Regions from separate parts of the Cysteiniphilum sp. QT6929 genome, predicted to be linked through region 1. Evidence: riboswitches for the same ligand, from Rfam matches in the RefSeq annotation. Region 1 holds a riboswitch; the other holds the start of a gene.

The links. A riboswitch is a leader RNA that binds a small molecule or an ion and turns the genes downstream of it on or off. The one in region 1 is predicted to bind cobalamin.
Region 2: it holds a riboswitch for cobalamin, as region 1 does, so the genes downstream of both, nrdA (class 1a ribonucleoside-diphosphate reductase subunit alpha) here and NYP54_RS01835 (TonB-dependent receptor) in region 1, are expected to answer to the same signal.

The regions. Positions count from the first base shown of each region.
Region 1 covers NZ_CP103983.1:406,053-409,664, reverse strand. The annotation lists gene NYP54_RS01835 (TonB-dependent receptor) at 1-1,583, opposite strand, end outside; cobalamin riboswitch at 1,611-1,810, opposite strand; gene dxs (1-deoxy-D-xylulose-5-phosphate synthase) at 2,217-3,612, shown strand, end outside.
Region 2 covers NZ_CP103983.1:1,046,027-1,049,638, reverse strand. The annotation lists gene nrdA (class 1a ribonucleoside-diphosphate reductase subunit alpha) at 1-1,753, opposite strand, end outside; cobalamin riboswitch at 1,901-2,126, opposite strand; gene NYP54_RS04420 (transposase) at 2,339-2,827, shown strand; gene NYP54_RS04415 (IS1595 family transposase) at 2,824-3,297, shown strand; gene NYP54_RS04410 (hypothetical protein) at 3,339-3,612, opposite strand, start outside.

The DNA of each region.
Region 1 (3,612 bases):
GTCGGTGGTAAGTTAATATTAGCGCCAAAAGATGTGTCACCACTTTTCAAGTTAGGATTGTAATCAATCTGGTTATTAATCAGCATCCAATAAGTGCTATTTTTCAAGGTTAATCTATCGTCTTTATAGGTATTATCAAGCTGATAAACCCATGCCGTTTGCGGATTTAAACCAAAGCTTGTCGTTGTCCCTGGGGTTAAATTAGATTGATCAATAAAAGGCAGCTGATAGGCATATGAAGCTGAAACACGCGTATTAAAACTTTTACTCCAATTGTATTGCAGATAAATGTCACCCGCACTGATATTAATTACTTGTGAGCCTGAGCTATTTCTCGAGATAAAATCACCCGTAGTATAGCTATGCTCAAAACGCCCGCCAATACCGCTTTGCCAGTTTTTAGCTAAGGTAAAGTCACTTTGGTTAAATAGTGCAATGTTGGTTTGTGTCGCATTATTTGTGGTAGCGCTTTGTCTGAAGGTTTGATAATTAAACTCAGTACCAAACGTGTTTTTTACAAAATCATTGTCAAATACAATGCTTGGACGTAAATAAAATAAACTACTACCTTGTTTAGAGGAGTAGTTTGAGTCGGCAAAAATGGCATTAGCCCATTGCTGTTGATATTGCGATTTAAGGTTAAATTGCCACTGTTTATCAAGTGTTTGTTCAAAATTAAGCTGTGTATTAACGGTGTGATTAATATATTTTTCTTTTCCATTACTTGTTGCTTGCCATGGATTATCATCGCTTTGCTGTTGATTTAGTGCTCCTGGGAAATGCAAGTATTGATAACTGTCACTGAAGTTCAGTGACAACTTTTGGGTATTGGTTTGGTGCATTAAAGCAATATAGGCATTATTGCTATTGTTACGTGAATAATCGCGATAGCCATCAATGCTTTGACTATTATTAGCAAGTTGTAAACTCCACGTTTTTTCATTATCTAATAGCTGATTAATAAAGACATTAACGCCAGCACCAAATGGATAGCCACCAGATAAACCAATCATATATTTATCTTGAGCTATAAATTTCTGTTCAATATTAATCGTGCCGCCCAAGCCCATGCCGCCATAGAGTACGCTACTGGCTGTGGGATCAATAGCGATACTTTCAATGCTATCTTGTGGGATCAAAGAAATATTCTGAGCTTGCGAGTTGAATTGATTCAGTGGAATACCATTTAATAAAACACTTGCACGTTGCCCCTTTAAATAAAAACTGGGGTTTGCTGCGCTACTATTATTGCTGTTAACCCAAGCATTTTGCTCAATGGTGCGGTCAATGCTTTGATTGGCATAATTAGGCATTAAGGATATGTTAATAGGTGCGCTAGAGGTATTGCTATTATTTCGTGTTTTGTTTTGATCATTATTTAAATGATTCGCATAATTTATAACAATCGTTGGTAAGGTGTATTCAGTTGCTGACGAATGTTTATCATCGCTAGTGGCTTTGACATTTTTTACATTTTTGACATTATTATCACTGTCGTTATTCTGCTGATCAGCAAAGCTTATTTGCCCAACGATGGACAATAGTATGATGGCACTTAAGGTGCGAAAACGGTATGGTTGCATGAAGCCCTCTTTGTTGTTTATATCCCCGTAAACGTTGTGTTATTAGGCAGGTTTCCGGACTTATCCCAAATGCTTCTTCCCAGTTGCCCAGTGAATGATTGCAAACGCTTTTTAAGTTATCTTTACAAAGCGTGGTTTACCGTTGCGGGTACAGTATTGGATTTACACCAATTTCCCTTTTAACTCATGTATAAAGAACGATGAGCACCTAACAGGCGCTGATATTAGAGCGCTTTAGAGCAAATAGCAAGCGTAAACGTTGACTTAAGCGTTAGCCAATTTTCATCTTTACCTGTTTTTACATTTCCTTCGCCTTCGCTCAAGGAACGGCGGGTAGTTTTTGGAGCTTAGTTGTAATAAGCTTAAATACACCTTGCGAATTTATTACCTCGCCCCTTGTGGGAGAGGTCGTGCAGCATATGCTGCGCGGGTGAGGGGGATAGAAACATTGCCTGAAGCGTTAGCCGAAGCTTTCATTTGCTGCTAAGTAATCTTTTAAACTTCGCTTAAGGCACAATTGACTATCGAGTTAATAACATTAAAAGCAAAGAATATTAAGGGTTTTACTTGAGAAAGCCAGCATAGTAAAGGATACTATGCCACAGAACTAAAATAGACAAATTGCTTGTTGTTATGTCAAAAACAAATCGTGCAAATTACCCCTTGTTATCAAAGATTAATTCTCCTTGTGATTTGCGCAAACTTGCCGTTTCTCAATTAACACATTTAGCGACTGAAATACGCACCTTTCTTGTCGAGACGTTAGATGTCTCAGGCGGGCATTTTGCCAGTAGTTTAGGGGCTTTGGAGCTAACCATTGCTTTACATTATGTCTATGACACACCAAATGATCATTTGGTGTGGGATGTAGGACATCAAACCTATGTGCACAAGATCCTAACAGGGCGTGCTGACGAGTTGATTACTATCAAAAAGCCAGGTGGTATCTCAGGCTTTCCTAAGCGTAGTGAAAGTGTTTATGACAGCTTTGGTGTAGGGCATTCCAGTACATCAATAGGTGCCGCTTTAGGTATGGCAGAAGCAGATAAACTCAAAGGATCAAATGCTAAATCCGTTGCCATTATTGGTGATGGCGCCTTAACCGCAGGTATGGCGTTTGAAGCATTAAATCATGCTGGTGGTATGCACTCAGATGTTTTAGTCGTGCTAAATGATAATGAGATGTCTATCTCTGAGAATGTTGGCGCGCTTACCAGTCATTTGACTAAAATTCTATCGGGTTCAACCTATAACAATATTCGTGAAACCGGTAAAAAGTTTCTTAAAAAACTCCCTGGCGCCTTTGAGTTGGCAAAACGCTTGGAAACTCAAGCTAAGGGGATGTTTGTGCCGGCTAATTTATTTGAGGCACTTAATTTTTACTATGTGGGTCCGATTGATGGTCATGACATTGAGGCTTTGGTTGAGGCATTAAAAACGATTAAATATCATGACGGTCCTAAGCTTTTGCATATCTTAACCAAAAAGGGTAAAGGCTATGAAAAAGCAGAGGAAGATCCAATTAAGTTTCATCATGTTAATCCACAGTTTAATTCAAATTTAGCGACTAAAGGTGTATCACAAGCCAAATTAAGCTATTCAAATATCTTTGGGCAGTGGCTATGTGATATGGCTGCAAAAGATGACAAGCTTGTTGGTATCACGCCTGCAATGCGTGAAGGATCAGATTTGATTCGCTTTTCAAAAGAGTATCCTAAACGCTACTATGATGTTGCGATTGCTGAGCAACATGCGGTGACATTTGCCGCGGGTCTTGCTTGTGAGGGTTATAAACCTGTTGTTGCGATTTATTCAACCTTTTTACAACGCGCTTATGATCAAGTGATTCATGATGTCAGTTTACAGAATCTAGATATTCTCTATGCTGTGGATCGCGCTGGCATTGTAGGAGCTGATGGCGCGACACATGCGGGAATTTTTGATTTAAGCTTTATGCGTTGTATCCCCAATACCGTTGTCATGACGCCAAGTGATGAAAACGAATGTTATCACATGTTAAGCTTAGGTT
Region 2 (3,612 bases), 640 kb from region 1:
TACTTTTCTTATAGTGATCAATGGGCAGTAATCCTTGGGCATAGCTTGTGTCGTTGAAATATGCGCAAGAACCTTTTTCTTGAGCTAACTGATTCGATGCTTTAAGTAGATAATATTGAATAGCCTCAAAAGTTTGATGTGTTAGCTTATTGGCACTGCCATCACTGTATTTAACATGATTTTTAGCTAAGTAATAAGCAAAGTTAATAACACCAACCCCTAAGCTGCGGCGCGCTTTTGCGGGAATTTCAGCTGACGCTAACGGATAGTTTTGATAATCCAATAGATGATCTAAAGCCGTGACAATTAACGTGGCTAAAGACGCGAGCTCATCAAGAGAATCAATCGCACCTAAGTTAAATGCGGATAAAGTACATAGTGCAATCTCACCATTTTCATCAAAAATATGCTCAAGTGGTTTAGTGGGTAAGGTGATCTCCATACATAGATTAGATTGTTTAATCGGAGCAAGTTGTGCATTAAATGCTGAGTGCGTATTACAATGATCAACGTTTTGAATGTAAATACGCCCAGTTTGTGCGCGCTCCTGCATTAATAGGGCAAAAAGCTCACTGGCTTTGAGTGTTTTTTTGCGGATATCAGGCGTGTTTTCTGCAGCAATATAAAGCCTCTCAAACTCACTTTGATCAGCAAAAAAAGCATCATATAACCCGGGTACATCACTGGGGCTAAACAATGTAATATCTTTTTGTTCGATTAGGCGCTGATACATTAAGCGATTGATTTGCACACCATAATCTAAGTGGCGGATGCGGTTATCCTCGACCCCACGGTTATTTTTAAGCACCAAGAGAGACTCAACCTCTAAATGCCACAGTGGATAAAACAAGGTAGCCGCACCACCACGCACACCCCCTTGTGAACATGATTTTACTGCCGTTTGGAAATATTTATAAAATGGAATGCAGCCAGTGTGTAGTGCTTCGCCCTGACGGATCTCACTACCCAGTGCACGAATTTTGCCGGCATTAATACCAATACCCGCGCGCTGGGAGACGTACTTGACAATTGCCGATGCGGAAGCATTGATTGAGTCTAAACTATCATCAGTATCAATAAGTACACATGAACTAAATTGTCGTGTCGGCGTGCGCACCCCTGCCATAATTGGTGTTGGTAGAGACAGCTTAAATTGACTAATCGCATCATAAAAATCAAGCACGTATTGCATACGTGTTGCTTTGTCATGCTTTGAAAACAAACAAGCGCTCACTAACATATAAAGCATTTGTGGGGTTTCGTAGATCTTGCCGGTAACGCGATTTTGCACGAGATATTTGCCTTGCATTTGATTCACCGCAGCATAGGTGAAGTTCATATCACGCCAATGATCAATATGTGTATTCATTTGCTCGAACTCAGCACGAGAGTAGTCATCAAGTAAATGCGCATCATATTTTTTTGCTTTGACCAGTGCTTCAACGTGATCATGTAAATGCGGAGGCTCAAATTCGCCATAAGCTAATTTACGCAAGTGAAAGATCGCTAAGCGCGCTGCCATATATTGATAATCAGGCGTTTCTTCAGAGATTAAATCGGCAGCCGTTTTGATAATAATCGCCTGAATATCCGCTGTTTTCATGCCTTCATACAGTTGAATATGTGATTGCAACTCAACTTGAGAAACAGAGACATTTTCTAAACCTTCAGCAGCCCAAGTGATGACGCGATGGATTTTATCCAGATTAACAGGCTCTAAACGTCCTGAGCGTTTGGTGACATTTACATTCATTTTTTATCCTCTATCCGCGATTAATTTAAACTAAGCAATCGGGAATAAGGACATAAGTTAGCAGGCAGTGTTTTGATATTGACTCATCAGTCAATGCCAAATATCTATGCCATATGTGTGCTTTGTTCCACGAAAGCTTTTTAACATAAAATCAATTTAACCAATGGCAGATATTCGGGCTTATGGACGCGTTTAAACACCTACTGGATACTGCTTCCCAATTGTTTTAATCAGTGCGTTTCAATGACTCTTAAAAGTAAGAATCAATGTGTATCGTTCGTTTCCAATTACCGCTGCGGGCCAGCTCTGGAGTTACACCAGATTCCCTCTTGCGTTGCGCAAATTTGCGCAAACCATTAGCGATGTTTAAGATAAGATTCTATAGCTTTTATAAAGAAAAAGCTAAAGATTATTTGTTTCTTAGTTTGCTTATAAAAAGTGAGTGATATTTTAGTTTATCTTTTGAAGGATCACATCCCTGTGAGTGTTAAAATTAAGGCTCTATTTGTGTTTCAGGGAGTTAAATAAAGTGTTGTGCAATAGTGATAAATCCTGTAGTTTTATGACGTTTTTATGTGATTAGATATGGCAATGATTAATATTCAACACTTAATAGATGAGCAGCAGTGCTATGAAACAGTGCGTAAATTGCGCTGGTCAAATGGAGTAACTTGTCCGCATTGTATGGCGTCGGCAGACAAAATCATCAAGCGAGGAGCCTCAAGTAAAGCAGAGTTTTGCCAACGTTACCATTGCAAACAATGCGATAAAGATTTTGACGACTTAACACATACGATTTTCACCAATCGGCACCAACCTTTGAAGACATGGATTCTATGCCTTTATTTCATGGGGCTAAACCTCTCAAATGCGCAGATTGCAAAGGAGTTGGAGCTGAATGAGACTGACGTGTACACCATGACTATGCAATTACGCGAAGGTGTCGAGCAAAGACGAGAACCTACCGTATTATCAGGTGAGGTCGAGTGCGATGAAGTGTATGTGGTTGCAGGGCATAAGGGTAATCCAACAGCGGTTAAAAAAAAGGGCGTAAGGCAAGGCGTAATCGATTGAAAGGAGCTCGAGGACGAGGCACTTTGGAAAAAGAAAAGCCGCCAGTATTTGGTATGATTCAACGTGGAGGAGATGTTGTGGTGCAAATGCTACCTGATGTTAAACAGAAGACGATAAAACCCTATATTGAATCTTGCATACAGCCAGGCAGTACCGTCTATACGGATGAGTATGTCATTTACGCCAATTTGACGCAATTAGGCTATAAGCATAAAACAGTGAATCATGGTTCTGGGGAATATGCACGCGATGAGGATGGTGATGGGTTTTATGAAGTCCACGTTAATACTCAGGAGGGTTGTTGGTCGCTATTAAGATCATGGTTAAGACCACATCGAGGGATTTCTCAAGAAAAGCTACCAAAGTATTTGGCATTTTTTGAGTTTGTTCATAATGCAAAGAAGCGAGGAAAAGCATTAATTTTCTCGTTGTTAGAAAACGTCCTTTGTAAAAAACTAACGATGCAATAAGTATGAATTATAATCTCCTTACAACACAAATAGAGCCAAAATTAAATGCCATTCCAACTCGGGTTGGAAAGGACAAAGGTAATTTTGGCACGATAATGACCTTTGTATCGTGCTTCATAGACATCATCAGCAAGGTTTGCCCAATGCCATCCAAAGAAACCAAACGGGATATAAGCAGATTGCCCACTTGTTGTTTGTAGTCCCTGTATATTTAACATCTCTGTTTTAGTTTTTGTTTGTGTAACTTCTGCGTAACTACCTGTAGTTGAAATTAGTTTTGTGATGCTAGCAGTATTTAAATCATTGTGGTACGTA